Regions from separate parts of the Moorella sp. E308F genome, predicted to be linked through region 2. Evidence: riboswitches for the same ligand, from Rfam matches in the RefSeq annotation. Region 2 holds a riboswitch; each other region holds the start of a gene.

The links. Region 2 has a riboswitch for cobalamin ahead of E308F_RS10740 (S-layer homology domain-containing protein). Riboswitches for the same ligand answer to the same signal wherever they lie in the genome.
Region 1: it holds a riboswitch for cobalamin, as region 2 does, so the genes downstream of both, E308F_RS04520 (ECF transporter S component) here and E308F_RS10740 (S-layer homology domain-containing protein) in region 2, are expected to answer to the same signal.
Region 3: it holds a riboswitch for cobalamin, as region 2 does, so the genes downstream of both, E308F_RS00230 (ribonucleoside triphosphate reductase) here and E308F_RS10740 (S-layer homology domain-containing protein) in region 2, are expected to answer to the same signal.
Region 4: it holds a riboswitch for cobalamin, as region 2 does, so the genes downstream of both, cobU (bifunctional adenosylcobinamide kinase/adenosylcobinamide-phosphate guanylyltransferase) here and E308F_RS10740 (S-layer homology domain-containing protein) in region 2, are expected to answer to the same signal.

What each region holds. Positions count from the first base shown of each region.
Region 1 covers NZ_BJKN01000001.1:894,935-902,144, forward strand. The annotation lists gene E308F_RS04510 (ATP-dependent Clp protease ATP-binding subunit) at 1-1,548, shown strand, start outside; gene E308F_RS04515 (AIR synthase related protein) at 1,649-2,413, opposite strand; gene E308F_RS04520 (ECF transporter S component) at 2,410-2,964, opposite strand; cobalamin riboswitch at 3,105-3,304, opposite strand; gene E308F_RS04530 (hypothetical protein) at 3,885-4,160, shown strand; gene E308F_RS04535 (DUF1616 domain-containing protein) at 4,260-5,186, shown strand; gene E308F_RS04540 (CPBP family intramembrane glutamic endopeptidase) at 5,183-5,983, shown strand; gene E308F_RS04545 (hypothetical protein) at 6,004-6,687, shown strand; gene E308F_RS04550 (NAD(P)/FAD-dependent oxidoreductase) at 6,791-7,210, shown strand, end outside.
Region 2 covers NZ_BJKN01000002.1:844,660-851,869, reverse strand. The annotation lists gene E308F_RS10770 (DUF5320 domain-containing protein) at 206-712, shown strand; gene E308F_RS10765 (NifB/NifX family molybdenum-iron cluster-binding protein) at 846-1,229, shown strand; gene E308F_RS10760 (NifB/NifX family molybdenum-iron cluster-binding protein) at 1,223-1,576, shown strand; gene E308F_RS10755 (4Fe-4S binding protein) at 1,597-1,767, shown strand; gene E308F_RS10750 (ATP-binding protein) at 1,771-2,649, shown strand; gene E308F_RS10745 (ATP-binding protein) at 2,627-3,523, shown strand; cobalamin riboswitch at 3,643-3,809, shown strand; gene E308F_RS10740 (S-layer homology domain-containing protein) at 4,189-7,210, shown strand, end outside.
Region 3 covers NZ_BJKN01000001.1:32,706-39,915, reverse strand. The annotation lists gene E308F_RS00245 ((Fe-S)-binding protein) at 1-832, opposite strand, end outside; gene E308F_RS00240 (MerR family transcriptional regulator) at 911-1,240, opposite strand; gene E308F_RS00235 (MerR family transcriptional regulator) at 1,463-1,846, shown strand; cobalamin riboswitch at 1,967-2,218, shown strand; gene E308F_RS00230 (ribonucleoside triphosphate reductase) at 2,325-4,442, shown strand; gene E308F_RS00225 (anaerobic ribonucleoside-triphosphate reductase activating protein) at 4,458-5,189, shown strand; gene E308F_RS00220 (FAD-dependent oxidoreductase) at 5,277-7,210, shown strand, end outside.
Region 4 covers NZ_BJKN01000002.1:274,612-281,821, reverse strand. The annotation lists gene cobM (precorrin-4 C(11)-methyltransferase) at 1-160, opposite strand, end outside; gene cobI (precorrin-2 C(20)-methyltransferase) at 516-1,223, opposite strand; gene cbiT (precorrin-6Y C5,15-methyltransferase (decarboxylating) subunit CbiT) at 1,236-1,844, opposite strand; gene cbiE (precorrin-6y C5,15-methyltransferase (decarboxylating) subunit CbiE) at 1,819-2,481, opposite strand; gene cbiD (cobalt-precorrin-5B (C(1))-methyltransferase CbiD) at 2,471-3,568, opposite strand; gene cobU (bifunctional adenosylcobinamide kinase/adenosylcobinamide-phosphate guanylyltransferase) at 3,587-4,201, opposite strand; cobalamin riboswitch at 4,281-4,454, opposite strand; gene E308F_RS07755 (translation initiation factor 2) at 4,484-4,750, opposite strand; gene E308F_RS07750 (PHP domain-containing protein) at 4,798-5,643, opposite strand; gene E308F_RS07745 (TIGR00282 family metallophosphoesterase) at 5,667-6,452, opposite strand; gene E308F_RS07740 (hypothetical protein) at 6,501-7,028, opposite strand; gene rny (ribonuclease Y) at 7,183-7,210, opposite strand, start outside.

The DNA.
Region 1 (7,210 bases), on a different contig from region 2:
GACGCTGCCAACATCTTAAAGCCTGCCCTGGCCCGGGGCGAACTGCAGACCATCGGTGCTACCACCATTGACGAGTACCGCAAACACATCGAGCGGGACGCAGCCCTGGAGCGCCGTTTCCAGGCCGTTATGGTCGGCGAGCCCACGGTGGAGGAAACCATAGCCATCCTGAAGGGCCTGCGGGACCGCTATGAGGCCCACCACCGGGTGAAGATTTCCGATGCGGCCCTGGAGGCGGCGGCCAGGCTTTCCGACCGCTACATCACCGACCGCTACCTGCCGGATAAAGCCATCGACCTGGTTGACGAGGCTGCTTCCCGGGTGCGTCTCAAAGTCTACACGGCTCCCGACGACGTGAAAAAGCTGGAAGCACGCCTGGAAGAACTGGAGAAGGAAAAGGCGGCGGCCGTCCATGCCCAGGAGTTTGAAAAGGCGGCGGCCTTAAGGGACGAAGAAAAGAAAATAAAAGAGGAGTTAGAAGCCAAAAAGGGCGAGTGGCAGAAGGAAAAGGGCCTGGAGAAGTCCGTGGTGACGCCGGAGGACATCGCCCAGATTGTTTCCAGCTGGACGGGAATCCCGGTCACCCAGCTGGCCCAGGAGGAAAGCGAGCGGCTCCTCCACCTGGAGGATGTCCTGCACCAGCGGGTCATCGGCCAGGATGAGGCCGTCCACGCCGTTGCCCGGGCCGTGCGCCGCGCCCGGGCGGGCCTCAAAGACCCCAAGCGGCCCATCGGCTCTTTCATCTTCCTCGGCCCCACCGGCGTCGGCAAGACCGAGCTGGCCCGGGCCCTGGCCGAGGCCCTCTTCGGCGACGAGGACGCCATGATCCGCTTCGACATGTCCGAGTACATGGAGAAGCACACCGTCTCTCGGCTGGTGGGCGCCCCGCCCGGTTACGTCGGCTACGAGGAGAGCGGCCAGCTGACGGAGGCCGTCCGGCGCCGGCCCTACAGCGTGGTCCTCTTTGACGAGATCGAAAAGGCCCACCCGGACATCTTTAACGTGCTGCTGCAGGTCCTGGACGACGGCAGGCTCACGGACGCCAAGGGCCGCACCGTGGACTTCCGCAACACGGTGATTATCATGACCTCCAATATCGGCGCCAGCACCATCAAGCGGGAGAGCCTGGGCTTTAAAGCTTCCACCAGCGAAGTGGCGGCCGATTCTTACGACAAAATGAAGAAGCACATTATGGAAGAGCTGCGGCGGACCTTCCGGCCCGAGTTCCTGAACCGCATCGACGAGCTGATCGTCTTCCATGCCCTGTCCAGGGATGATATCAAAAAGATAGTCGACTTGATGCTGGCCGATATGAACCGCCGCCTGGAGGAGAATAAGCTTTCCGTAGAAGTGACGGATGAAGCCAAAGAAATCCTCATCAAAGAAGGCTTCGACGAAGCCTTCGGCGCTCGTCCCCTGCGGCGTGCCATCCAGACCCTCATCGAAGACCAGCTCTCCGACGAGATGCTGGCCGGGAAAATCGTCCCCGGCGACAAGGTCCGGGCCGTCGCCCGGGACGGCAAGATTGTCCTGGAAAAGGCGGCCTAGTCCGGGACGGGATAGACCTCTACAAGCACCCGCGCGCAACGGGTGCTTTTTCTTTTGCTGTAACGAGCAATTTACTTATTTCCACCGCCAGGGGACAGTTCTAATTTTCCAGGGTCCCCAGGAGGCAGAAGGGTTTTCCCGCCCGGAGCCCTGCAGCCTCTAGGGCGGCCCGCTCGCCGGCGGCGAGGATGCAGGTGGCGGGGCCGGCCGATTTGTGCAAGTCCAGCTCCGGTAAGCCCGGCCGCCAGTTGATCTGCAGCCTGTATAAAGCGGCCAGATCCCGGGCCTCGGCCAAGATGCCCCTGGAACCGACGGGAACGATTTCCCGGATGCCCGGCTGGTCGAGGAGCAGGCGTACGGTTTGCAGGTCTGCGATTTCCGGATCGTCGAGGAAGACCTCGGTTCCGACCTTGGGCCGCCCGAAAAGGGCCAGGGCGTCGCCGGCAGCCAGGCGCCCTATTAGCAGCTCTGCGGTAGCCGCCAGGCCGATGACGGTGATCCCTATCCCGGACTGGATAGTGGGGACGTTTTTTTCGCTGCTGCCGGTGAGGGCTTTCTCCGGATCGATACCCAGCGAGCGGACCTCGTCGGCTACGCCCTCCCGGATGGCCGCACCTGTAGGTTCCGGTTCCACGGAGAGGGTGTTGACGATGCAGACCGGCCAGGCGCCTACCGCCAGGACTTCCATCAAGGCTACCCTGGCGGTGAAGCGACCCAGGACGTATCCCGGCACCCGCACCACGTCGGCTTCCTTGGGGCCGATGGCCCCGGCGGAGTCGCAGGCGATCACCAGGGATCTTTGCGCCTCCAGGTCCAGGATGGTCAAATCACGGTAGCGGCGGGGGGAAAGGGTGGCCGGGGTCATTTACCTTCACCTTTCCCCCGGCCGGCGGCATAGCTGGCGGGATATACCCGGCGCAGACTGGTGAAGGCCGTCGCGGCCAGGACGATGTTCAGGGCGGAAGCGATTAATAAGGGCACCACCATGGCCAGGAAGAATGCTTTGCCGAACCCCGGCAGGGGGATGAACAGCGCCGGGAGTAACAGGCCGTTGAGGGCTATTCCCGCTGCTATCCCCAGCCAGGGGGAAAAGCGGTAGAAAAGGGCAAAAAGGGCGACGACGGCGGCCATTCCGGCGGCGATTACCAGGTGGAGGGGCGGGGTGAGGGGGAACCCGGCGGTAAAGGCGGTGAGCAGGTGCCCCAGGGAAGCTATCAGGGCCCCGTCGGCGGGACCCAGGATGAGGGCGCCGAGAAAGCCGGGAAAAGAATCGAAGGCCGGGGTGCCGGTGATGCTGGGTATTTTTAGATTGGCGCCCACAGTTGACAGGGCGATGAGCATGGCCAGGGTCGCCAGGCGTCTGGCCGTCCAGCGGCTTGCCTTAACGGCCGGGGAGGAAAGTTCCGGTTTTGCCATGTTTGCTTCTCCTTTCTAAAGAAGACTTTGTCAGGGGTGAAATGGGGCCGGGCCACCCGTAACAAAAAAGTCCCCAGCCGTCTTCCGGCTGGGGACTTTACCATCATCCCCGGTTGCTTCTCCCCTTTCCTGGCGAAGGTGAGAGGTCACATGGACAGGCAGGTCTCCTGGCTCGCGCTTCCTCGTTTGGCGATGCCTTCCCGGGAACTATCCCAGTGGCGTTATATCGCCAACTCCACGCTCACAGTGGCGGGACCGCGCCGGATCGCCGCCTGAAAAGGCGGTTACCGGACTTCCCTATTCTCCCCCTCCCGGGGGCACCTGTCCATTTTTTCATATATGGTTGTCAATTATTAATATAATCTACCACCGTGCTTTTGGCAAGCCCTGTTTTCCGAAAGTAAGCCCGGGAAAGACTTTCCGGGGGAGGTAGCCGCACCGTGTTCGATTACCGGGCCGCCACGGGGCTGTGTTGTCCGTCTATTCCTGGCGGAAAAGACCGGTTCCGGCCGGGTTACCCTAGCTCACCATCCAATTTACCGCCAGTTCTCCCGGGGCGGTAACCCGTTTACCCTCTGCTAACTTCAGGGCTGCCAGGCCGGTGTCGGGATAGGCGCTTTCGCCGTGCTGGGAAAGATCCAGGCCGGCTTCCTCTTCCTCGGCTGTGCCCCGCCTGGCAATCCCAGGGCCTCATGAGCTTAACCGAACGCTATTCTTATCTTCGTCAAGCTTGGTGAACCGCCGGATGCGGACCCGCATGTCCGGTGGTGTGAGAGGACGGGGGCTAGCCGCCCCCTCCTACTCGATTTGCTAACGAAATTTAACAGGGTAAAGGAGGATTTTTCCTTTTTATGACGAAAAAATACATTTGGCCGGGGAGGGAGCGCCCGGCCGGTAAATAAAAAGGGGAGGTGTTGCCGTTGATCTCTACGGTTACAAGCACCACCGTTACCACCATTGCCAGCTCCACCATGGCCGCCGGACTGGGCCTGGCTGCTGTCCTCTGCTTGATTGCCTTCCTGATCGCCAAGGAACTGCTGGATGCCGGCGTCAGCGTCGAGGGTACGGGTGAAGGTGCGGCCACAACCCTTTACCCGTGGGTACGACCCCTTAGCCGCGCTTTGACCGTGGGCATCATCCCCTTGCTCATTGGCTTCGGGTTTATAGTCCTGGTAAGGGTGATGGCCGTCCTTTAAAGCAGCCATTAAAGCGATGGTGGTAAAACGCCATGAGCCCGGATTGGGGGCTCGCCACCGGACCGCAAGGAACGGTGGTATTTTTTTGGGGGAATTTTTTTGCGCTTGCATACCTGGAAAGAGCTCGTCTACCTCGACGCCATGGCCCTGGTCCTGGCCCTAATCATCCTCCTGGGCGGTCCCCAGCCCCTGCGGGTCGCCCTGGGGCTGCCCTTTGTCCTCTTTTTGCCGGGCTATTGCCTGATAGCGGCCCTTTTTCCCCGGCAGGGGGACCTGGACGGCATCGAGAGGATAGCATTGAGCTTTGGCCTGAGCATCGCCGTCGTACCCCTCATCGGGCTGGGCCTCAACTACACCCCCTGGGGCATCCGCCTCTACCCCATCCTTATTTCCCTGTTAATCTGGATCCTGGGCCTCTCCGCCCTGGGCCTCACCCGCCGCCGGCGGCTGCCCCCGGAGGAGCGTTTTACCATCGCCCTGGAGCTCAAGCCCCCGGCCTGGCGCGCCCTCACACCCCTGGATCGGGTCCTCTCCATTGTCCTCATTGCGGCCATAATCTTTGCCGTGGGCAGCATCGTCTACGTCGTCAAGACGCCCAAAGTGGGGGAGCGCTTCACGGAATTTTACATCCTCGGGCCTTCCGGCAACGCGGAAGGCTACCCGCGCCGGCTCACCCTGGGTGAGAGCGGCCGGGTCATTTTAGGCATCGTCAACCACGAGTACGCCCGGGTGGAGTACAGGGTGACGGTGCGCCAGGGGACGGACGACCTGGTGCAGCTCGGCCCCCTGGTGTTAAACCATGAGGAGAAATGGGAAGAACCCCTCGCCTTTACCCCCCGCCGGGCCGGAGAGAACCAGAAAATCGAGTTTCTCCTCTACAAAACCGGAGAGACGCCCCAGCCGGGCATACCTTACGTGAAGGCAGGCGACACGACGCCCTCCGTAGAACCTTATCGCAGCCTGCACCTGTGGATAAACGTCGTCAATCCCAGCCCAGCAAACAGTCCGGGAGATGAAGCCAGTTGAGCAGTCCCCAGCCCATGCCCCAGGCACCTTTTAAAATCTTCCTCGCGAGGCAGGGGGAATACCTGCCCTGGTATTACGGCGTCCTTTTAACCGCGGCCGAAATCCTGACGGCCCTCATGTACATACCCGCCGGCCTGGCCCTGCACTTCAGCATCTTGATCCTCTTAATCCTTCAGGCCGCCCTGGAGGCGGGAAAACCCCGCCACGCCCTTTACCAGGCCCTCACCCTGGCGCCCCTGACACGCATCATGAGCCTGACCCTGCCCCTGGGCAGCTTTCCCCTGATGTGGTGGTACGCCATCACCAGCCTGCCCCTTTTGGCGGCGGCCGGGGCTGCGGCCGCCATCTGCGGCTTTAAGGCCGCCGACCTGGGCCTGGTCCGGGGCCGCCCCGGGCTGCAGGTCCTGGTGGCCCTGAGCGGCCTGCCTCTGGGCCTCCTGGAATACCTGATCTTAAAACCCCAGCCCCTGGCGGCGGGCCTCGACTGGCGCCATCTGTGGCTTGCGGCCCTGATCCTCCTCATATGCACCGGCTTTATGGAGGAGCTGGTCTTCCGCGGCCTCATCATGCGGGCGGCTACAATCGCCGCCGGGCCGCGCTTTGCCCTCTACTACATGAGCTTTATCTTCGCCGTCCTGCATATCACCCACCGCTCGGTCCTGGACGTCTTCTTCGTTTTTGCCGTGGCCCTCTTTTTCGGCTGGGTAGTCCAAAAGGATCGCTCCATCCTGGGGGTCACCCTGGCCCACGGCCTTACCAATATCACCCTTTACCTCATCTGGCCCAACCTGTTATAATTTCTCTGGGTGATACATCCATGCGCGCCAGGATTATCCTCGGCGGGGTCGCCGCCCTCATTCTGGGGAGCGGCCTCCTGCTGTATTTTCTTTTCGGCTTGCCTGCCGGCAGGGGGACGGCGCCGATGCCCTTTTTTGGACCATCCCCGGGCGAGACGGGCTGGCAGGCGCCGGGTGCCGGTGCCCGGACACCCGCGGGAAGCCCGCCGCCCGCACCGGGAGAAGGGGCGGCGGAGGTGTCCCCGGCTCCCGGTGGGGCAGCGCCGGCGCCGGGAGGCTCCCAGCAGCCCCAGACCTCTCCCGGGCTGCCCGAGCAGGAGAACCAGGTCTGGCAGGAGTACGCGCCGCGCCTCCTGGCCCTGCAGGAGGAGTACCAGGGCCGCCTGGACGCCCTGCTGGCCCGCGCCTATGCCGACTACCAGCGCCATAAAAACGACAGGGCTAAGCTCCTTTCCCTGGCCGCCTACTACATCAAGGAGGGCACGGCCCTGGAAAGGGAGGCCGACGGCGCCTTCAACAGCATCGCCGCCGCCATGGAAGCAGAACTGAAAGAACGCCACCTGCCCCTGACCATGGTCCAGGACCTGCGGCGCCGGTACCGGGACTTAAAGCAGCAGCGGCGAAGGGCCATCTTCAGCCGCGCCTGGGAATTAATTAATTCCCAGGCAAATTTTTCTCTGGAAAAGAAGGAAATTGTTTCTTGACGGCGAATATAAGAGAAACCAGTGGGACTAAAGTCTTATACAATCTGGTACTTATCTAGGACCATAGTCATGTTATCGTCTTATATAAAGTGGTGATATCAATTTGCAGCACTGCGACGTGGCAGTAGTCGGCGCCGGACCGGCCGGCTGCAGCGCGGCGCGCCTGATTGCGGCGGTCGGTTTCCGGGTAATCATCCTGGAAGAACACAACCAGATTGGCGAACCCCTGCAGTGCTCCGGCCTCATCAGCCCCCGCACCCTGGAGCTTGCCGGTTACCAGGGGGAGCTGCGCCACGCCCTCCACGGCTTCAACCTCCACAGCCCCGCGGGTTACACCCTGGGATTCCAAACCAATAAAACCTACGCCGTGGCCGTCGACCGCGTGGCCCTGGACCGGCAGCTGGCAGACACCGCCCGGGCGGCGGGAGCGGAGCTGATCACCGGGGCCAGGGTGGGAAGATTGCAGTATGCAGGTGACGGTATAATCCTGCACGCCTCGGGAACTGCCGTCAAGGCTCGGCTG
Region 2 (7,210 bases):
ATTTGCCCATGGGGTTAATAACAATATTAGTCAAGTTTAGCATTCATTTTACTGAAATACTGTAAGGTTTTCGCCTGTAGTGGAATGGAAAAGATGACGCCGCATAACATCGCCCATGTTTACGGCGTACCGGTGGTGATGGCAAAAATGAGAAACATCCCGGTAATCATACCGCTGGGTTAACTGTAATCATCGCACCCTGGAGATGGCCTCCGGGTTTTTTATTTATGGCATATTATTATTGACAAATGGCCATAATAGACTTATACTAATAATGAACATAAGACCGAAAGGGGGTGTAAAAATGCCACGTGGTGACAGGACCGGTCCGTGGGGTCTCGGGCCACGCACCGGCCGCGGAGCCGGCTTTTGTAACGGTTTCCCCGTACCGGGCTTTATGAATCCTGCTTTCGGCTTTGGACGGGGCCTGGGTTTTGGGCTGGGTCGCGGCCGGGGCTTAGGCCTGGGCCTGGGCCGCAGGTGGGCCTGGGGTTTTTCCCCGCCGTCTTATGGCTGGTTTCCCGGTGGCTGGTGGGGCGCACCCTTTCCCGGTGCCTTACCGCCCCAGGGCGCGGCGCCTGATGTGGAATTTTTAAAGCAGCAGGCGGCCGTGCTTGAAGGCCAGCTCAAAGCGGTCAAAGAACAGCTGAAGGCTTTACAGCAGGAAGAGCGGCAAGATAAGGCCCGCGATCCGGAAAATGAGGACCTGTAGGTAAACCCAAAATGCGGGGCCGGGTCATAAATTTACATCCCGGCTCTTTTTGTTTAATATTTTATTGACATAAGGTCAAAATAACTATATAATGCTATTGGACAAATGACCATTATAGAAGGGGGCGAAATTAATGAAAGTGGCTATTACGGCCCAGGGTAAAGATGCGGCGGCAGCGGTGGACCCCCGTTTCGGTCGCTGCCAGTATTTTGTTATTGCCGATACAGCAAGGAATACCTTTGAGGCCGTAGCCAACGATAACATGGCCGCCGGCGGCGGGGCGGGAGTGGCTACAGCCCAGGCCATGGTCAACCGGGGTGTGGAGGTTGTCCTTACCGGAAATGTTGGGCCCAATGCCCTGCGGGTTTTGCAGGGTGCCGGAGTTAAGGTTTACTCAACTACAGCACCGACGGTCCAGGCGGCGTTGCAGCAGTGGCAGGCCGGAGAGGCCACGCTATTTTCCCAGGCTAACGTAGGGTCTCATTTTGGTATGGGTCGGGGAGGTAACAGATGGTGAAGATCGCCGTAGCAACCGAGGGAAAAATGGTAGCCGAGCATTTTGGCCATTGTTCCCAGTACAGCCTGTTTACCGTTGAAGACGGGAAAGTAATAAGTAAAGAAGTTATTGCCAATCCCGGGCATCAGCCTGGCTTCTTACCGGGTTATCTGGCAAATTTAGGTGTTCACTGCGTTATTGTCGGCGGCATCGGCGCCCGCGCCGTGGAATTGTTCGGTGAGCGGGGCATTGAAGTAATAAGCGGTGCTTCCGGCCCCGTAGAGGCGGCAGTGAATGCTTACCTGAGCGGTAATCTCAAGAGTACCGGCAGTACCTGCAGCCATGACCATGATGGCTGCAATCATTAAAATAAACGGAGGAGAGTAACATGGCAGCCAGGGTTGATGAAGATAAGTGCACCGGCTGTGGCAGCTGCGTCGAGGTTTGTCCGGTAGAAGCCATTACCGTTGAAGAAGTAGCGACTATTAATGCCGACGAGTGCCTGGAGTGCGGCGCCTGCGTTGATGAGTGCCCGAATAATGCTCTCAGTCTTGATTAAAGTGTGGTGAAGGGAATGCTTGTCACTGTGGCCAGCGGCAAAGGGGGCACGGGGAAAACGACCATTGTTACCAACCTGGCCCTGGCCCTGGCCAGGAAAATACCGGTGCAGGTACTCGACTGCGATGTAGAAGAGCCCAATGCCCATCTCTTCCTGCATCCGGTATTCCAGGAAGAAGAGGAAGTGACCCTGCCGGTCCCGGAAGTGGACAATACCAAATGTAACGGCTGCGGCAAGTGCAGCGAAGTTTGCGCTTTTCACGCCCTGGCCGTCGCCGGGGGTAAGGTTATTACTTTTCCGGAAATGTGCCACGGCTGCGGCGGCTGCGCCATTGTGTGTCCCCAGGGTGCAATTACAGAGAAACCTTATCGTATCGGGGCGGTAGCCAGGGGCCAGGCCGGCAAGATTGATTTTGTCCACGGCAAGATTGATGTGGGCGTGCCCCTGGCACCCCCGGTGATCAGAGCGGTCAAAAGGCTCGCCCACAAAGAAGGGCTCACCCTTATAGACGCCCCGCCGGGTACTTCCTGCCCGGTAGTAGCTGCCTTGAAGGGCAGCGATTTTTGCCTGCTGGTTACGGAGCCCACTCCTTTCGGCCTTAATGATCTCAAGCTCGCAGTCGGCATGGTGCGAGAACTGGGTATTCCTTTTGCGGTGGTTATCAATCGTTCCACCCTGGGTGACCTGCGGGTGGAGCGTTATTGCCGCCAGGAAAAGATTCCGGTCCTTCTGAAAATCCCCTTTGACAAAAGATATGCTGCCACCTATGCCAGAGGGAGATGCCTGGTGGAAGATTATCCCGACTGGGTACCGCCTTTTGTCGGCCTCTGGCAGGAGATAGAGAGGCTGGTGTCACAACATGCAAGAGCTGCTGGTAATTAGCGGTAAGGGCGGTACCGGTAAAACTTCTATCGTTGCTGCCCTGGCAGCCCTGGCGGAGGATAAAGTCCTGGCCGACTGTGACGTTGACGCTGCCGACCTGCACCTGCTCCTGCGGCCGGAGGTGGAGAGCGTCAATGAATTTTACGGCTCCAACAAAGCGGTTACTGATGCCGGGCGTTGCACCGGGTGCGGCCGCTGTATCGAAGTTTGCCGGTTTGGCGCTATCACGAAGGCAGATAACGGGTCAAGGGGCTCCGTTTTTCAGGTGGATTCTCTATCATGTGAAGGCTGCGGGGTCTGCACCTTGACGTGCCCGGCAGGGGCCATTACCATGAAACCCAACCTAGCCGGGTACTGGTATATTTCAGAAACACCTCACGGCCCTCTTGTACATGCCCAGCTAGGCCTGGCCGAGGACAATTCCGGCAAGCTGGTGACGAAGGTACGCCAGGAAGCGCGGCGGCTGGCGGAGGAAAATAAGGCCCGGCTGATCATTACCGACGGCCCGCCCGGCATCGGCTGCCCGGTCATATCCTCCCTGAGCGGGGTAACCCTGGCCCTGGTGGTGACGGAACCGACGGTAGCCGGCTGGCACGACCTGGAACGGGTGGTGAAGCTGGCCGGCCACTTTAAAGTACCGGTGGCCGTTTGTATTAACAAATATGACCTGGCCCCTGAGAAAAGCCGGGAGATTGAAGCTTATTGTTATGAGCAGGGCCTTACCATAGCCGGTAAAATACCTTTCGATGCCGACGTGGCCAGGGCCTTGGTAAATGCCGTGCCGCTTACGGCCTGTTCCCACGGGGCGGCAGCAAATGCCGTCAAAGCCATGTGGGATAGCTTGATGGTACAATTGGCAAGGATAGGAAAGTAGTAAGAGGACTTTATGGGGCAAATAAATATGGGGCAAATAAAAAAGTTCTTGCCGGGAGGATTCTGGTAGTATCTGTAGAATGGTTATATAAAGAAAAATGAATAACGGTGCAGGCATCAAGGGAAGCCGGTGCAAATCCGGCGCGGTCGCGCCACTGTAAGGGGGAGTGACCCCGCATCAGGCCACTGGACCGCTACTCAGTACGTTTTTGTAACGGGTTAACTTCTTTAGGCTGAGTGCGGGCTGGGAAGGCGTGGGGGAACGGTGAACCCGAGCCAGGAGACCTGGTGCTTGCCGAAGTAGCTGGTGCTCCCTACGCAGGATGGGGAAACGGCATAACCCCTGATTTCTTTGGAGCAGGGGTTTTAATTTTATCAGGGTAGGCGCCTGGCCCCGAGGGGCCGGCTTAAATGCTGCCAGCCGGCCCGGCAAGGAGCTTCCAACAAGGGACAACAACTGGATGTTCACGATGCGCCGGGAACGGTAGATGGACGGCCTATTCTAACCCACCCGGGGAGTATTGCAGGGAGGTGTTAGCATGAGGCCGTCTTTTTCATTTTTGCAAGCAGACAGGTGCTGGGTCTGGAGCACGTCGTAAAGGTGTGACACCCGTTAAGACCCTTTTGATTCTCTGGCTAAATTTTATGAAAGGCAAGGTGGCAGGAATGTCCTATAAGAGGTTCAACAGGCGTTTTATATCCCTGGCAACAACGGTTTGCCTTCTTTTCAGCTTTCTTGTACCTTTTGTTGTCCCGGACAAGGCTATGGCCGCGGATCAGGCCGTTGCCTATACTGCCCAAGAACTGGCCGCCAAAGCCATAAAATTTATTAACGACCGCTACCAGGCCGGGGAGAAGATTGACGGCTACACGGCCTACATACTTACCCTGGCGGGAGAAAATCTAGAAGATAAAGTAAAATGGACCAAGAATGAGGAAACGTTAAAAAGCAGCATCGAAAAACTGGCCGACTTACTTGGCAATAATAATAGTTTAATTACTTACATTATGGCGACCCAGAATGCCGACGGTAGCTTTGGCCCTTTGGCCAATGATTATGGCACCAAGGCACCGCTGCAGGCCCTGGCGCTGGTAAAACCTGATTTGCCGGTTAATGATCCTGTTTATAACCAGGTCCAGGACAGCATTAGCAAGGCAGTTTCTTATTTTAAAAATCGTTACCAGAATGGCAGTTTAACTTATGAGGTCAACGGTTGGAACTTTGATTATCGCTGCGTAGAAGCTCTGGTCAACGCCGGTGAAGACCTTTCTGGAGGCGGGTGGGTCTATAATGGTAAATCTTTGAAAAATGTCGTTATTGCCTCTGCCGAGGCTGCTGCCAGCAATCCCTCCGTACTGGATGCCGTCTATCTGGCGAAAGAATTAACCGCCCTTTATGCCGTAGATCCGACTTCAAGTTACATTAATATGCTAGCCGACGCCATTATTGCTAAACAAAAGACTACTAATGGAACGATTTATTTTGGCAACAGCATTTATGACGATGTTACAGTTTTAACCGCCCTTGGCAAAGCAGGCAGGCTTAGTGTCATTGACCAGGTGTATGCCTTGAACTACCTTAATGGGTTTAAACATGAACATAAAAACGCCTGGGGGCAGCCAGCCGGAGCGGCATGGAGCGGTTATACCGCGGAGGAACCGGATTTAACGGCCCAGGTGCTTACGGCCCTCAGCTACTTTGACGGGGCGAAGGTAGAAGGTAGCGACGTTTATAAAACCATCCAGGAGGGCCTGGCTTACCTTAAAGATATCCAGGACGTAGACACTGGCGCTATCCCGGCCCAGTGGGATAGTACCTTTTCTACGGCCGAAACCCTGATTGCCTTAAAATCTTTAGGTAAAACGTATAATGATTATGCCGGCAGCAGTTCTCCATGGGTGAAAAGATCAAGAACGAAAACTATAGCCCAATGCTTGTTGGCCTTAAATAGATGGGGTGATACAGTACGGGTAAATAAGCTGGCAAATCTTTTAAAGGAACGGCATTCTCCTAACGGTTTTGACAACAGCGTTTACAGCGACATGTGGGCCTATATTGCTCTGGGGGAAGCGGGCCAGATAACCTTAATCAATGATGTTTATGCCCACGATTACATCCTGGGCAAGCAAAGCGTGGCCGAGGCCACTTATGGCGCCTGGGGAGAGGCGGTGGGTAACACTTTTTACCCCGACTTTATGTCTACCGCCCAGGCGATCCGGGCCTTGACTTATCTGCCAGGTTATCAACAAAATGACCCGCAAATCCAGAGCGCCATCGATAAGGGCCTGGCCTATTTAAAGAAGTGGCTGCAGCCTGACGGCAGCGTGTATTATCGCACCGAGTCTTGGGCCGAAGATCCGGTAGTAGATACCACCGAAGTGATTATTACCCTGAAAAGGCTGGGACATGATCTTTTGAGCTGGCGAAGCCCTACGGGGTTATCGCCGGTATCCTACATGATGCTCAAAGCCTTGAACGATGATGGTAGCTTTGGTGCATATAGAAATGTTTTGGACGCCAGCGAGGCCCTTTATACTTATCTTATCCTGGCTGGAACAATCGACCCCAGAACTTCCCTGGGCCTTCTTGTTCAACCTGCTGCTGCCAGCCTCAATCTCAACGGCAAGCAGCAGTTTAAGGCCGTACTGGCTTATTTTGACGGCACGAGGAGCGACGTGACCAACGAGGCCGTCTGGTCGGTGGGCGATACCAGCATCGCTAGTGTTTCTGACAGCGACTACGGCCTGGTCACTGCCCTCAATACCGGCCAGACGGTGGTAAAGGCTATTTATAACGGCCTGACGGCGACGGCCATTCTCAATATTACCTTACCCACCTCATCCACTCCGGATCGTGATTACTGCATCGTCGACATTGCCGTAGTAGGCATGAACGGCGAGCTCCTTTATGGGCCCGGCTCGGTCATGGTGAGCAAAAACGGCAGGTGGGGCCTGACGGCCCTGGGAGCCCTGGACGCCACCGGTCTTTCCTACGTCGACGATAACGGCTTTGTTAAAAGCATCGCCGGCCAGGCCAACAGTGGTATGAACGGGTGGATGTACAAAGTCAACGGCAGCGTACCCATAGTGGGCGCTTCCCAGAAAGCGATCCAGGAGGGCGACCAGATCATCTGGTGGTACAGTACGGACTGGAGCTCTTCGGGACCAGTGTGGGAAAGTCTGGTAAAAAGCAGCACATCTGCCTCGACGGCTATGTCTGTACCGGCCGATCTAAAGGAGCAAAATAAAAAACTCCCAGTAGCCCTACAGGCCCCCCAAGTTGCCGTGGATGCATTAGCGAAAATTAACCAGTTGCTGGAATTAACAGAGGGTACCTTCCAGATCGCTCCTTTAAGCGAAGTTAAAAAAGCCGTGGTAGTCACTGGCGGCGAAAAAGCCATGAGCCGTGCTGAAATTGCCGCCCTGAGAAAAGAACTGGCCCAAAACCAAATTGATCTGGCCCAGAAGGTCACCGCTTCAGCGGGAGCAATCATAACTGATGCTAAAGAAGAAATAGCCCTGTCCATACCAGCCGAGGCATTACAAAACGATTTAGAGATTACCATTAAGAAGAATACTGTTGTTGCGAGCGCTGGAAATAACGGGGGTAATGCCGCCCAGGCTCCTCCGCCGGCAGGCTACCAGCAAATATCGGCAATTTACAATTTTGGACCCGACGGAACTACCT
Region 3 (7,210 bases), on a different contig from region 2:
CAAGGCGGATGCGGCCGTCTTGCAGGTATTCGGCCATGAGCTGGACGATACTGCGCACGCTGAAGGGGAGTTTGTACCCCAGCCACTGCTCCGGCCCCCAGCGAATGGCGCGGAAGGCATGGCCGCACTCGGTCATGATCAACTCCTGGCAGCCCAGGCGCTCCACCTCATCGGCCAGGCGTTGCACCAGGATAGCGCCGGCTTTGTCGTCCCCGGAGAAAAGGGCGTAGTTGGTCGCGTCCCAGTAGCGGCTGGAAAGGGTCCAGCTTTCGCCGGCGGCATGGAACACTTTGGCCGCCGCTAGAATGGAGAGGGGGAAGAACTTCGCTTCCCGCGGGTTGATAACGTACAATATCCTGGCGTCCTTCTTATCAACGGGTATTTCCGCCTCACTGCCGAACTCCGCCTGGAGCTCTTCCTGCATCCAGTCCAGGGTGTCGAGGTAATCCTCCTGGCTGATCCCCATATTATTGCCAGACTCTAGAGCCAGGTCTACCACTTTCTGCAGGTTTACGGGGACGCGGCCTTCTGCCGCCAGTTCCGACCGCATGGCCCGGACCAGGTCGCCCATATTCACGCCCACCGGGCAGTAGACTGTACAGCGGCCGCACATGGTGCAGAGCCAGATCATATCTGACGCCAGGAGCCGGTCTTCCATCCCCAAAAGGAGCAGGCGCACCATTTTACGGGGGTCTACGGGGGCGCCGATGTCGCCGGTAGGGCAGCCGCCGGTGCACACGCCGCAGGCCAGGCAGGTCTGCAGGCTGGCTCCGCCCATGGCCCGGGAGATTTTTGCAAGGCCAGGCGCTTCTGTAGCCAGCAAAATGGACATAAACAACACTCCTGGATAAAATTTAATGAATGGTGCTAGAAGTTAAAAAACGGATATTTCCTTGCCTTGTAACCCTGACTATACTTTCCGGTGGAACTGGTAGCCACAATACCAGTTTTTCTTTTGCCAGCAGGGACGCGCCCCTTCCTTTGGCTCTTCTAAAGGGGTGCTTATGCATTTGCCATCCTGCCAGCAGGGGTAAAAGGCGAGGTAATTAGGGAGGTTTGCGAGCCGGCAATGTTTGCCATCAAGGAGGCGTTTAATAAACATTAACCGTTGTAAGTCCAGTTCCGAATAGCAGCGCCGGCCGTTTTTCCTCATGGGAACAACCAGTCCCTTTCGTTCCCAGCGACGCAGGCGGTGGGGAGAAATATCTAAGACCTGGATAACCATACCGATGGGATACACCGGCCTTCTTCGCCCCGCTTACTATTGATCTTACTTATATCATATTTGTTGAACAAACCCATGTCAATAAACTTATAAAAAATCTTACAACAAAGTTATTTAGATATAGCAAAATTATGTTTTCAGATAGGAGAAAAGCGATACTTGATCTGGGATGATAAGTTAACGTAAAATAAAACTGCCAATAATTTATAAACTGATTGTTAAGCGAGGCGGCTTTTAATGCCTGAACAAATGTTATATACCATCAGCGTGGTCGCCGATTTACTGGGCATACAGCCGGGCACCCTGCGGGTCTGGGAAAGACATAAACTCATCCAGCCCGCACGCAAGAACGGGCGGCGCCTTTACTCAAATAATGACTTGAAACGGCTGCGCTTCATTCAAAAGCTCATCGATAAAGGCTTCAATTTAAACTCCATCAAACACTACCTGGCCTTCTATCCTTGCTGGTTATACGAGGACTGCCCGGCCTGCTCCCGGAAGACTGAACGCATAGGGTGCGCCAAGCCATGCTGGAAGGAGGAAGGGACTTACTGCCAGATCTCCTTTGACGATCCCTCCCTTTGTAATACCTGCCCCCATAGAAAACAGGAAACAAAGTAATTCCAGCAAGGAAAAATAGCCCCAGGTGAATAAAAACAGTGCTTAACCGGGGGATGAGAAGGTTATATAGCGGCAGGATTTTGCCTCATCTTTGTCGAAGATTACTGTGTTGAACATTACCAGAAAAGGATTCTCGCGGGTGCCAGGGAAGCCGGTGCAAGTCCGGCGCGGTGCCGCCACTGTGAGGGGGAGTACCTGCTAAAGGAGCCACTGGTCCAGCACTCAGCAAGATATTTACAGCTACGGGTTAATTTCTTATAGTATTAAGAAGTACCCGGAGTAGTGCATCTAAAGGAGCTGAGTGCTGGACTGGGAAGGCAGCAGGGAGCGTTGAACCCGAGCCAGGAGACCTGCCCGTGAGATTTCACCGTTAAACCACGGCCATGGTGAAGGTGAGGTAAGGGAGGATTTACCCCAGCTACGCAGGCGTGGTTGGGGTTTTTCATTCAGGCAGGCGAAAGGAGATTTAAATTTTATCATGATACCCAAGAAGATCATCAAGCGCGACGGCCGGGTAGTGGACTTTGACGAGGAGAGGATAATCAATGCTATTTACAAAGCGGCCCAGGCTGTCGGGGGCCAGGACCGCCGCCAGGCCAGCCAGCTGGCCAACCAGGTGACGGCCCTTCTGGCGGAAAAATTTGCCGACAGGCTGCCTACCGTCGAAGACGTGCAGGACCTGGTGGAAAAAGTATTGATTGAGAATGGCCATGCCCGGACGGCCAAGGCTTATATCCTTTACCGGCAACAACATGCGGAATGGCGGGATTTCCGCCACCTTCTGGTCAACGTGCAGGAAATGGTCCAGGGCTACCTGGACGGCCAGGACTGGCGGATTAATGAGAACAGCAACATGAATTATTCCCTCCAGGGCCTCAACAACCATATCATCGCCGCCGTCAGTTCCAGGTATTGGCTGGAAAAGGTCTACCCGCCGGCTATCCGCGAGGCCCATGAAAGGGGCGATATCCATATCCACGACCTGGGGTTGTTGGCGCCCTATTGCTGTGGCTGGGACCTGGCCGATTTACTGGAAAGCGGCTTTGCCGGCGTGGGGCAGAAGGTAGAAAGCGCGCCGCCCAGGCATTTCCGGACGGCCCTGGGGCAGATAGCCAATTTCTTTTATACTTTGCAGGGAGAAGCTGCCGGTGCCCAGGCCTTTTCCAACTTCGATACTTACCTCGCCCCTTTTATCCGTTACGACGGCCTGGACTACCGGGAAGTCAAGCAGGCCCTGCAGGAATTCATCTTTAACCTCAATGTACCCACCAGGGTGGGATTCCAGACGCCCTTTGTCAACCTGACCATGGATGTGGTTGTGCCGCAGATTTTAGCTAACGAGCCGGTGATTATCGGCGGCGAGCGCAGGAAAGAATGTTACGGCGACTTCCAGCAGGAGATGGACTGGCTGAATACGGCCTTCTGCGAGGTGATGATGGAGGGAGACGCCCGGGGCCGCATTTTTACCTTCCCCATACCTACCTACAATATCACACCGGATTTTCCCTGGGAAAGCCCGGTGGTAGAAAAAATCCTGGCCATGACGGCCAAATACGGCATCCCCTACTTCGCCAATTTTATCAATTCCGATTTAAAGCCCGAAGACGTGCGGAGTATGTGCTGTCGCCTGCGTCTGGATAACCGGGAACTCAAGAAACGCGGCGGCGGTCTCTTTGGGGCCAACCCCCTCACCGGGTCGATAGGTGTAGTCACCATAAATTTGCCCCGACTGGGTTATCTTTCTAAAACGAAGGAAGAATTTTTCACCGGCCTCAAAGCGAAGATGGACCTGGCAAAAGAGAGCTTGCTTCTCAAACGCAATATCCTGGAAAAATTTACTGAGCAAGGGCTTTATCCTTACTCCCGGTTCTATTTGCGGCAGGTTAAAGAACGCTTCGGCAGGTACTGGGAGAACCATTTTAACACCATCGGTATCGTGGGCATGCACGAGGCCCTCCTGAATTTTATAGGGAAAGGTATTAATACCCGCGAGGGAAGGGGTCTGGCTTTAGAAATCCTGGACTTCATGCGTTCTGTCCTGGCCACCTACCAGGTAGAAACCGGCCAGCTCTTCAACCTGGAAGCCACGCCGGCGGAGGGGACGTCCTACCGTCTGGCGCGGCTGGACAAACGCAATTATCCCGACATCTTCACTTCCGGAACAGAGGAGCCGTATTATACCAATTCCACCCATCTGCCGGTCGGCTACACCGACGACGTGTTTACCGCCCTGGAGCACCAGGACGAGCTGCAGCTAAAATATACCGGAGGTACGGTCTTTCACGCCTACCTGGGGGAAAGGGTGACAGATACAGCAACCTGCCGGCGTTTTCTGCAGACGGTGATGGATAATTTCCGCCTGCCGTATTTCACCATTACTCCTACCTTCAGCATCTGCCCCGAGCACGGATATCTTTCCGGCGAGCAGTGGACATGCCCGGCCTGCGGCCGGGAAACGGAGGTCTGGAGCCGGATCGTCGGCTATTACCGGCCGGTGAAGAACTGGAATAAAGGCAAGCAGGAGGAGTTCCGGGAGCGGCGTGGCTTCCGTCCTGTCTCCTGCGACGACGAACAAACACGCCAGGCGGCAGTTTAGGAAAGGCTGGATAATATGACGGCCATTGCCTGTTTTAAGGAAATGATCCCTATCGCCATTAGAGGCATCCAGCAAACGAGCCTGGTGGACTTCCCCTGCGAGGTTTGCACTACCGTCTTTTTGGGCGGGTGCAATTTCCGCTGCCCTTGGTGCCACAATGCCGACCTGGTGCTGCGCCCTGCTACTTTGCCGGAAGTCAGCCCGGCGGAGGTTTTAAACCTGTTGCTTCGGCGCCGCTCCTGGGTGCAGGCCGTTTGTATAACCGGGGGTGAGCCAACCCTGGCGCCGGGCCTGGAGGAATTTATCCGGTCACTGAAATCCCACGGTTTTAAAGTCAAACTGGATACCAACGGTTCACAGCCTGATGTTATAGCCAGGCTGCTGGCCGGTGACCTCCTGGACTATGTGGCCATGGACATAAAAGCGCCGCCGGAGAAGTATGACCTTTTAACCGGCACCAGGGCGAACCTGGAGGCTGTAAAGGAAAGTATTGCTCTCATTAAAAACAGCCGGGTTGCTTATGAATTTCGTACCACGGTAGTTCCCGGCCTGTTAATGGAGGAAGATTTCCTGGCCATAGGCCGGCTGCTGCGTGGAGCACGGCGTTACGTACTACAGCAGTACCAGCCCGCCGGAACGTTACTGGATGCAGATTTCCAGGCGCTCCGGCCTTATCCAGGGGCAACCTTGCAGAGCATGGCGCAAAAATTGCATCCATTTATTCACAAGGTAGATGTTAGAAATTAGAACTAAACGGGAAAAATAATTGACAATAGCTTCTACCTTAAGTTATAGTAGATAGTAGTAACAATCACAAAGTAGGGTGGGAGTAATATGACATACTTTCCAAACCTTTTTTCGGAAGGTAAAATAGGAAACCTGGTAATCCGGAACCGCATTGTCATGCCACCGATGGCCACAAATCTTGCCAATGAGGACGGATCAGTAAGCCAGAGGCTTATTGACTATTACGTAGCACGTGCGAGGGGTGGGGTAGGACTTATAATCTTAGAAAATGTACAGATAGATTACCCCCGGGGCAAAAATATTGCTTGTCAGTTGCGGCTCGATGATGATAAGTACATGACCGGATTTTTTGAGCTGGCAGAAGCTGTCCACAACTATGGTGCTAAAATCTTTATGCAGATACACCATGCTGGTCGTCAGACCACTCCTGGTATAACAGAGGGGCTTCAACCGGTAGCTCCCTCTCCGGTTCCTTGTTCATTTCTTGGTACTCAACCGCGGGAGCTTACAATCAACGAAATCGAAGAGTTAATCCAGAAATTCGTTAATACGGCTGTGAGAGCTAAAGGAGCCATGTTTGACGGGATAGAACTGCATGGCGCCCATGGGTATCTTATTGGACAGTTCATGTCACCGCGGACAAACCGGCGAGTCGACAAATATGGCGGTAGCTTTGAGAGAAGGATGCGCTTCCCGTTGGAGATAATCAGAAGGATTAAGGAAGCTGTGGGAGAAGACTACCCGATCAGTTTCCGCTTCAGCGCTGACGAATTTGTCGAGGACGGCAATACTTTAGAAGAGGGCAAACAAATAGCTAAGATGCTAGAGGATGCAGGCGTCCATGTATTACATGTAAGTTCGGGCATATATGAATCAATGCCTACACTTCTGGAGACTTCGAGGTTCGAACAGGGATGGCGAGTATATCTGGCAGAAGAAATCAAGAAGGTAGTCAGTATCCCGGTAATTACAGTGGGCGTGATTCGTGAACCGGAGTTTGCTGAAAAAGTCATTGCTGAAGGAAGAGCGGATTTTGTAGCTATTGGTCGTGGCTTGATCGCTGATCCGGAATGGGCTCAGAAAGCTAAAGAGGGACGGCACAATGAGATACGAAAGTGTATTTCTTGCAACATTGGGTGTATAGGCGGTCGAGTGTTCCATAATCTCCGCCTCCGTTGTACGGTTAACCCAGTGACGGGCCACGAGGGTGTATACAGTGAGATTAAGCAAGCCCCTGTAAAGAAGAAAGTGGTAGTTGTCGGTGGAGGCCCGGCAGGTATGCAGGCAGCTATTACGGCAGCCAAACGAGGTCACCAGGTTATCCTCTATGAAAAAAGGGAACAACTGGGGGGGCAGCTGGGGATTGCTTCGGCGGCGCCAGGGAAAGCTAAAATTAATTGGTTCCGTGATTGGCTTGAGGCGGAGCTTTCAAGGGCGGGCGTAGAAATCAGAAGCGGTGTTGCTGCCGAGGCTGAGACTATTGCAGCGCTTTCCCCGGACTATGTGATCCTTGCTACGGGGTCTGAACCTGTAGTACCCAGGATTAAAGGTGCGGAGAGTGAAAGTACGTTTGTCGTCCAGGCATGGGATGTACTTGCCGGGAAGCTATCTTTCGAAAAAGATGAAGAAGTTGTTGTCGTTGGTGGGGGATTAGTAGGTTGCGAAACTGCCCATTATCTGGCTGAAAAAGGAGCCAAAGTTACTGTGGTTGAAATGTTACCCGATGTAGCTATAGATATGGAGCCGATCAGCCGCTTTGATATAATGCAGCAACTCACCAGGCTCGGTATCACAATAAGGACAAGCAATATGGTTACTGAGATCACTCCTGAAGGTGTATCTGTAGTTGGTAAAGAAGGAAAACAGGACTTCATACGCGGCCGTAGGGTTGTATTAGCTATTGGACAGTCACCTGTAGGAAAAGAACTTAATAAAGCTTTGGAGGATAAAGGTATTCCTGTAAGAGTGATTGGAGACGCTGGGAATGTTGGTAAAATCATTGATGCGGTTTCCAGCGGTTT
Region 4 (7,210 bases), 570 kb from region 2:
TGTTATACAGCTTGGCTCCCGGCGGCGCATACTTTAAAATTTCCGGGTTCACCAGGGAGCCGGCATAGATAATGACCCCGGCTTCCTCTAAAAGGCGGCGCCCCTTGACGGTAATCAGCTCCGGGTCTCCCGGCCCGGCCCCGACAAAATAAACCTTCATGCCTGCTCTGCTCCTCCAAAAATAACGTTCTGCTAAAAATGGTGCCTTCTAGTGGGGATATGTCCCTTCGCCGCTCAGGAGTTACGCGCCGACAGGACTACGGCTCGGTTCGGACCGTTGCTCGCCGCCTGCGGATTGCCAATGAAAAGGCTTCCTGCTCCGCTGGCCTGAATCCTTCTATGAGGTCACTCTGTATTCCTCGCCAGGGCACGCTCAGGCGTCCTCGGCGGCGGCAACGGTTACCTCACCTCGCCTGTCCTGTTACCGGCGCTCCACTATTCGCGGCTCCGGGACATATCCCCACCTATAATCGCCGCCGAAGCTTTTCTATCTCCTGTCTGCTAACAATCACCCTTCATGGGGTGCCTTTGACTATAATTAATGACAAATAATCCTGTTTCTTACCCTTTTCGGCTACCAGGTCCCGGCTGAAGCTCTCCCCGGCCTGGCCGCAGCGGCTGGCCAGGAACGACTGCCCGGCCACGCCCGCCTCTTCCAGCACGGTAACGATGGCGTCATAATGGCGGGCGACTTTCATTAAGACGAGATTGGGAAAAAGGGAGAGGTATTCCTTTAAGTTAGCCGGGTCCTTGAGGGCCGGGATGATGGCCAGAGGTTCGTCCCCTACCGCCAGGGGAACATTCAAACTGGCAGCAGCCGCAGCAAAGGAAGTGATCCCGGGAACGGTAACAATCTTTAAATCCGGGTTGAGTTTTTGCAAGCGTTGCATTAAGTAGCTATAGGTGCTGTAAAGGGAAGCATCCCCCAGAGTCAGGAAGGCGATATCCTGGCCTGCTGAAAGGTTTTTCAAAAGTTCTGCCGCCGCTGCATCCCAGGAACGTTCCAGGTAAGCCAGGTCATGGGTCATAGGCATGAAAAGATTTAGTATCTTCTGCTCAGGCCGGAGAAAAGGCCGGACCACCTGCAGGGCCAGGCTTTCCTCGCCACGCTGGGAAACCGGTACCGCCAGGACCGGTACCTGTTCTAAAATGGCTTTAGCCTTCAGGGTTAACAGGTCCGGGTCTCCCGGTCCAACCCCCAGGCCATAGAGGGTTCCACTCACCACTCCTGCCTCCTATTCGTCACGGCGCAATTGCTTCACCAGCTGCACTATATATACGGGATTCAGGGCCCGCCAGATGTGGTAGCGGCCGGCCGGTTCCAGGCGGGCCAAGTTGGCAGCCAGGGCCTCTACCTGGTAGCCCCGCTGATAGCCGAAGGCCAGGGCCGTACTCAAGGTCTCGACGGTGATGGCATTGAGGACGATAATTCCTCCCGGCCGCAAAGCTTCATGGCAGACCCGTAAAATCTCTTCCAGGTGCCCGCCGCTGCCTCCGATGAAAACCCGGTCCGGCGGCGGCAGACCCTCCAGGGCCGCCGGGGCCCTGCCGGCCACCACCTGGACATTATCCAGGCCAAAACGTTTTACATTCTCCCGGATCAAGGTGCAGGCCTCCGGGTTTACCTCTACGGCCAGGACCTGTCCCGGAGCCACCAGCCTGGCCGCTTCAACGGCCAGGCTCCCGGTTCCGGAGCCAATATCGTAAACGGTCATACCCGGTCCCAAACGGGCTTTGGCCAGGGTTAGGACCCGGACTTCCTCTTTCGTCAGGGGGACCTGGCTGCGGTTAAAGTAATGGTCAGGTATCCCGGGCGTACTATAGGGCCAGTGAATCCGGTTCATAACCGGCTATCACCACCCCGGGCCTGGTCAAATGCTGCCGGGCCAGTTCGGCTGCCGTCAGCCAGGCCGTCTGCTCCTGGTTGCTGCCCAGGTCGATCCCCACCCACAGCTTGATACCGGCCAGGCCGTGGTCGGACAGGTATTTACCTATAACTGCCGGGGTGTTGGCCCCGCCGGTGAGTATAGCCAGCCTCGCTTGCCCGGCCGCCAGCCGGGGCAGGTACGGTTCCAGAACCTCCAGGGAGCGTCCGTGGCAGCTTAAGAAAACGGCATCTTCCCAGCCCTGCCCCAGGCGGGCAAAAGCCAGCTGAACGGAACTGATGCCGGGGATAACGTTGATTTTTTCGCCGGGAAACTGGCGCTTGAGCCACGCGAGGAGGCTGTAAAAGCCGGGATCCCCGGATACCAGGATAGCCGTAGGGCGGCCGCGTATCTGCAACAGGCAGGAGCGTAACCCCTCCAGGTCGCCCGTGATAACCCTTTTCTCGCGTTCTAAATCTTGAAAAAGGTTCAAAGCCCGGGGGCCGCCGATAAGGACTTCGGCCGCCGCCGCTGCCCGCCGGGCCGCCGGCGTTATGTATTCCGGGCTGCCTGGTCCAACCCCGATGACGGTCAGCCACCGGCCATCAGCTCCCATGGCCCCACGCCTCCAGTATCTGCCGGGCCACCGCATCCCGGCCCATAATTTCTCCCTGCAGGTTGAGCAAAACCGTACCTACGGTGAGCTCACCACGGACAAAGTCCTCGGCCCGCCGGCTGGCCCGGGCCGCCAGGGTGTCCCAGAACTCTCGCCCCAGACCGTGGCTATGGATAATTTCCTGGGCAGCTTCCACTGTAGTTACCTCTAAAAGCTGCCGCACGGCTTCCGGGGATGCCCCCCGCGCCGCGGCCCAGGCGGCCAGGATTTCCTGGCGGGCGTCGGCCAGGCGGCTGTGGGTATAAAAGATGCCTCCCACCACCTTGATGAGCTTGCCGCCGTGCCCCCACAGGAGCACCCGCTTCACCCCCCGCCCGGCGCAGGCCTCCAACATGTAGCCGATAAAGTTGCTGGTCAGAACAATGGCCGCAGCCGGCAGGTGATAGCGTTCTTCGGCCTGGCGCTGCCCCAGGCGGCCGGGGGTCAGGATGAGGGTCTCCCAGCCGGCAGCCAGGGCGACGTCTATTTGCGGTATCAGGGAAGTACGGTAGGCCTCTTCGGACATGGGTTCGACAAAACCGGTAGTGCCCAGGATCGAAAGGCCGCCCTCAATCCCCAGGCGGGGGTTGAGGGTCCGCCGGGCCAGCTCTTCCCCCCCGGGGATGCTGATTTCCAGCTCCAGGCCCTGGCCGGGCGGGGTTACATCGGCAACTGCCGCGGCGATCATTTGCCGGGGAACGGGATTAATGGCCGGTTCCCCCGGCGGTATAGCCAGGCCGGGACGGGTTACTGTCCCGACGCCGGGTCCGCCGCGCAAAGTCAACCCCCGGCCGGATTGCCGGGCGCGGACGTGGATGGCAGCCCCGTGGGTAACGTCAGGGTCATCGCCGGCGTCTTTGACCACCACGGCCTCGGCCCAGCCCGGACCCTGGTGCACGGTAACCGGCAGGGTTACCTTTTCCCCCCGCGGCAGGGTAAGGGTAACCTCCCGCACCAGTTGTTTCTGCCATAAAGCTATGGCCGCCGCCCTCGCCGCAGCAGCCGCACAGGTACCTGTGGTATAACCCCGCCGTAACTCCCTCTGCAACGATTTCTCCTCCAGTTTTTATTGTATTTTCGGAGAAGTTCCTCCCAACAACCTTTCTTCATTAGCCTTATTATCCTTTAAAACCAGGGGCAGGCCGGCCACCACCAGGTAGACCTGGTCGGCCCGGCGAGCAATCTCCTGGTTGGCCAGGCCCAGCAGGTCCCGGAAAACCCGGCCCAGGGGATAGGGAGGAATGAGCCCCATTCCCGCTTCTTCAGTAACAATAATTACCCGCGCCGGTACCTGCCGGGCTACGGCCGCCAGTTCCCTCACTTTGACCATGATGGCTTCTACAGCCGCCGTACTTTTTTCCCAGCTGTCTCCTGCTCCAGCCGCCTCCTGGCTCAAAAGGTTGCTGAGCCACATGCCCAGGCTGTCCAGGAGGATGGTACCGGCACGCCGCCCTTCCCGGGCCACGGCTTCCGTGACGGCCAGGGGAGCTTCCACCGTCAGCCATGCAGCCGGTCGTCGGCGCCGGTGCATGTCCACCCGGGCCGCCATTTCGGCATCGTCCACGGTCGCCGTGGCCAGGTAGACTACTTTTTCGCCTCCGGCAGCAGCCAGTTCTTCAGCCAGGCGGCTTTTGCCACTCCTGGCCCCCCCGGTTACCATGATTAACGACCCGTACCCCATAGAATGGCCTCCTAAAATAAAAACTCCAGCCCCCACGAAGCAGCTGGAGTCACATCACCTAACTTTAGGCCCCTTAACGCGAGGGTGAAATGAACAGGCAGGTTTCCTGGCTCCGGCTCCTTGCCTGGCTTCGCCTTCCCGGTATAATACCAGTGGCCTTGAAGCAGGCTCCCCGGTTACAGTGGCGCGACCGCTCAGGATTTACACCTGATTCCCTTTTAACCTTTCAGGCACCTGTTCCCTATTAAGTTAATTATAGTATAAATCGCTCCCTCCTATCAGTCAAGCCCTGGGTAACGATATGCCCTGCAACTTATTTGTGATCATAGCCAGCTCTTTATTCTTTTCCCAGATAGCCCGGGCATAGCGCCGGTTGCGGAGCTGGAGCTTTTCCTTTTCCTGGCGCAGGCGATTTACCATCTCCCACTTTTCGGCTTCACTTTTTTCTATCAGGCGTAGCAAGACACGCCGGCTGACCCGTAATTGTTCTACCTTACTTTCCAGCTCCTGGATACGCCGGTAAAGGCCAGCTGCCTCATTGCCAGCCAACGGCCCCACCCCCTCATTATTAGTTTGCTAAAGTATATGCCTGGAAATCAAACCTTAGTCGCTTGAGCTTTAATCTTTTCCGCTCGCCTCTGTAATTGCTCCAGTTCCGCTGTGCCCACCCGGCAGGTCCCCAGGTCGGCATGGCTGTTGTCAACCATGCCGTGGAAATCTGACCCGCCGGTTACCACCAGGTCATACCGGGAGGCAAATTCCAGGTAACGCCTGGTGGCAGCGGCATCGTGGAGAGGATAATAGGCTTCGATACCCTGTAAGCCGCCATCAACAAGGGCCGGAAGAAGGGCATCAGCCGGGCTTAAGCCCGGGTGGGCCAGGACCGGCACTCCGCCAGCCTTTAATATTACCTCCACCGCCCGGCCAGGTTCAACTTTTTCCCGCGGGACATAAGCAGGCCGGCCCCGTGCCAGCAGGGTTTTGAAGGCCGCCTCCACAGAGGGGGCATATCCCTTACGGACCAGAACGGCTGCGATATGGGGACGGCCCACGGCCTCGCCCCTGAGTTCCTGCTCGACCTCGCCCATGCTGATATCATAACCCAGCTCTTGTAATCTGGCGACCATCCGGGCCGTGCGCCGGTAACGCGCCTGGCGCATAGTTTCCAGGAAGGCCAGCAAATTTTCCTTTTGCCAATCAAGGTAATAACCCAGAATATGAATTTCTTTATCTTCCCACTCGGTGCTCAGCTCGACCCCAGGAATGACCGTCACGCCGTAACTGCTGCCGGCAGCCAGGGCTTCTGCCAGGCCGGCTACCGTATCATGATCGGTGACACCAAGGGTCGTTAAACCTTTGGCCTTTGCCAGCCTGATTAGTTCTGGGGGTGAAAGCAGACCGTCGGAACTCGTAGTATGGGTATGTAAATCAGCTAGCTGCATAGATATCTTGTCCAATGGTTAATTTACGCCGTGCCGTAGTGCTGCAACCTCTGGATAGCCATTGCCCGGCCGGTAGCGGGATCAATATCTACCAGCACGGCTTCCAGCTGAATAACGCCACCGGCGACTTCAAACCGCACCGGCAGCTGGGTAAGAAATTTTTTAACGACAAGTTCTGTTTTTACCCCCAGGACCGAATCCCTGGGGCCGGTCATGCCTACATCGGTGATATAGGCCGTCCCCTGGGGCAGGACGCGGGCATCGGCCGTCTGGATATGGGTATGGGTCCCGATGACCGCACTTACCAGTCCGTCAAGGTACCAGCCCAGGGCAACCTTTTCTGAAGTTGCTTCAGCATGGAAGTCTACTAAAATGATCTTAGTTATCTCCCCGATCTCTTCTGCCAGGCGGCGTCCTAGGCGAAAAGGACACTCCAGGGATGATAGAAACACCCGCCCCGATAAATTAATAATTCCTACCTGCAGGTCTTCCTTGACCTTTACCAGGGTATAGCCCCTGCCAGGAGTACCAGGAGGATAATTGGCCGGCCGGACAATGCGCTCATCCTCCTCCAGGAGGGCCAGCGCTTCTCGCTTATCCCAGACATGGTTGCCCATGGTTAAAATATCAATGCCGGCGGCAAAAAGTTCACCGGCAATAGCCGGCGTAATACCATTACCACCGGCAGCATTTTCGCCGTTTGCTACTACGAGGGCCGGCCGGTATTCCTGGAGCAGAGGTGGCAGGAGTTCCCGGATCGCTTTACGGCCCGGCCGTCCCACTACATCGCCAATCATTAGAACCCGCAAAAACAAGGCTCCCCTCGAATTACCTTAAAATTATTATTCGCGCCGGTTCTATTTATTAAACACCATGACCCGACCTTCTTCCCGGAAGGCAATTAGCTGGCGCTCCGGGACGGTACCCCTAACACTTTCCAGCATACGGTCAATTAACTCTTCCTGGAGCAAAAGCTCTTCTTCCATGATATTATCATTGTTCTCCGCAACCAGGCTGGACCCAAATTCCTCCCGCACCAGGGCAATAATGAGGTCAATTTCATCCCGGGAAAGGGTGGTTACATCCCGTTGTACCTCCAGGGCTGTCAGCTGGTCATAAGGTGTATATTTCAGGTTAATGACCCTTGCTTCCCGGTCTTCCAGGTAGTTATATACTTCCAGGGATTTACGGAATTTCTTTTCAAACTGCTGGATAGCCTCCCCGGCCAGGGGTTGGGACAGCATAAAAGTAAAGCGTAAAACCTGGTCTTGGGGTTCATAGTTAATGGTACCTACTTCCGGGTAACGTACCAGGATAGAAATAAGGAGACCGATAGTATCAGATACTTCGCCGCCGTGTTTGTACTTCAGGCCCAAGGTTAACACCTGCCCCGTACTTTTATGTATATGTATAAGATGTTACCACCAATAAGACACTACTTCTGCAACCAAAAGCAAATTCCTGCCTGCCTTGTCCTCCGGAAACGATGAAAATTTAATGGCAGGGATGGAAAAACTATTTCCTTCCCTGCCATTTAAATTATTTAGCATAATCGACAGCGCGGGTT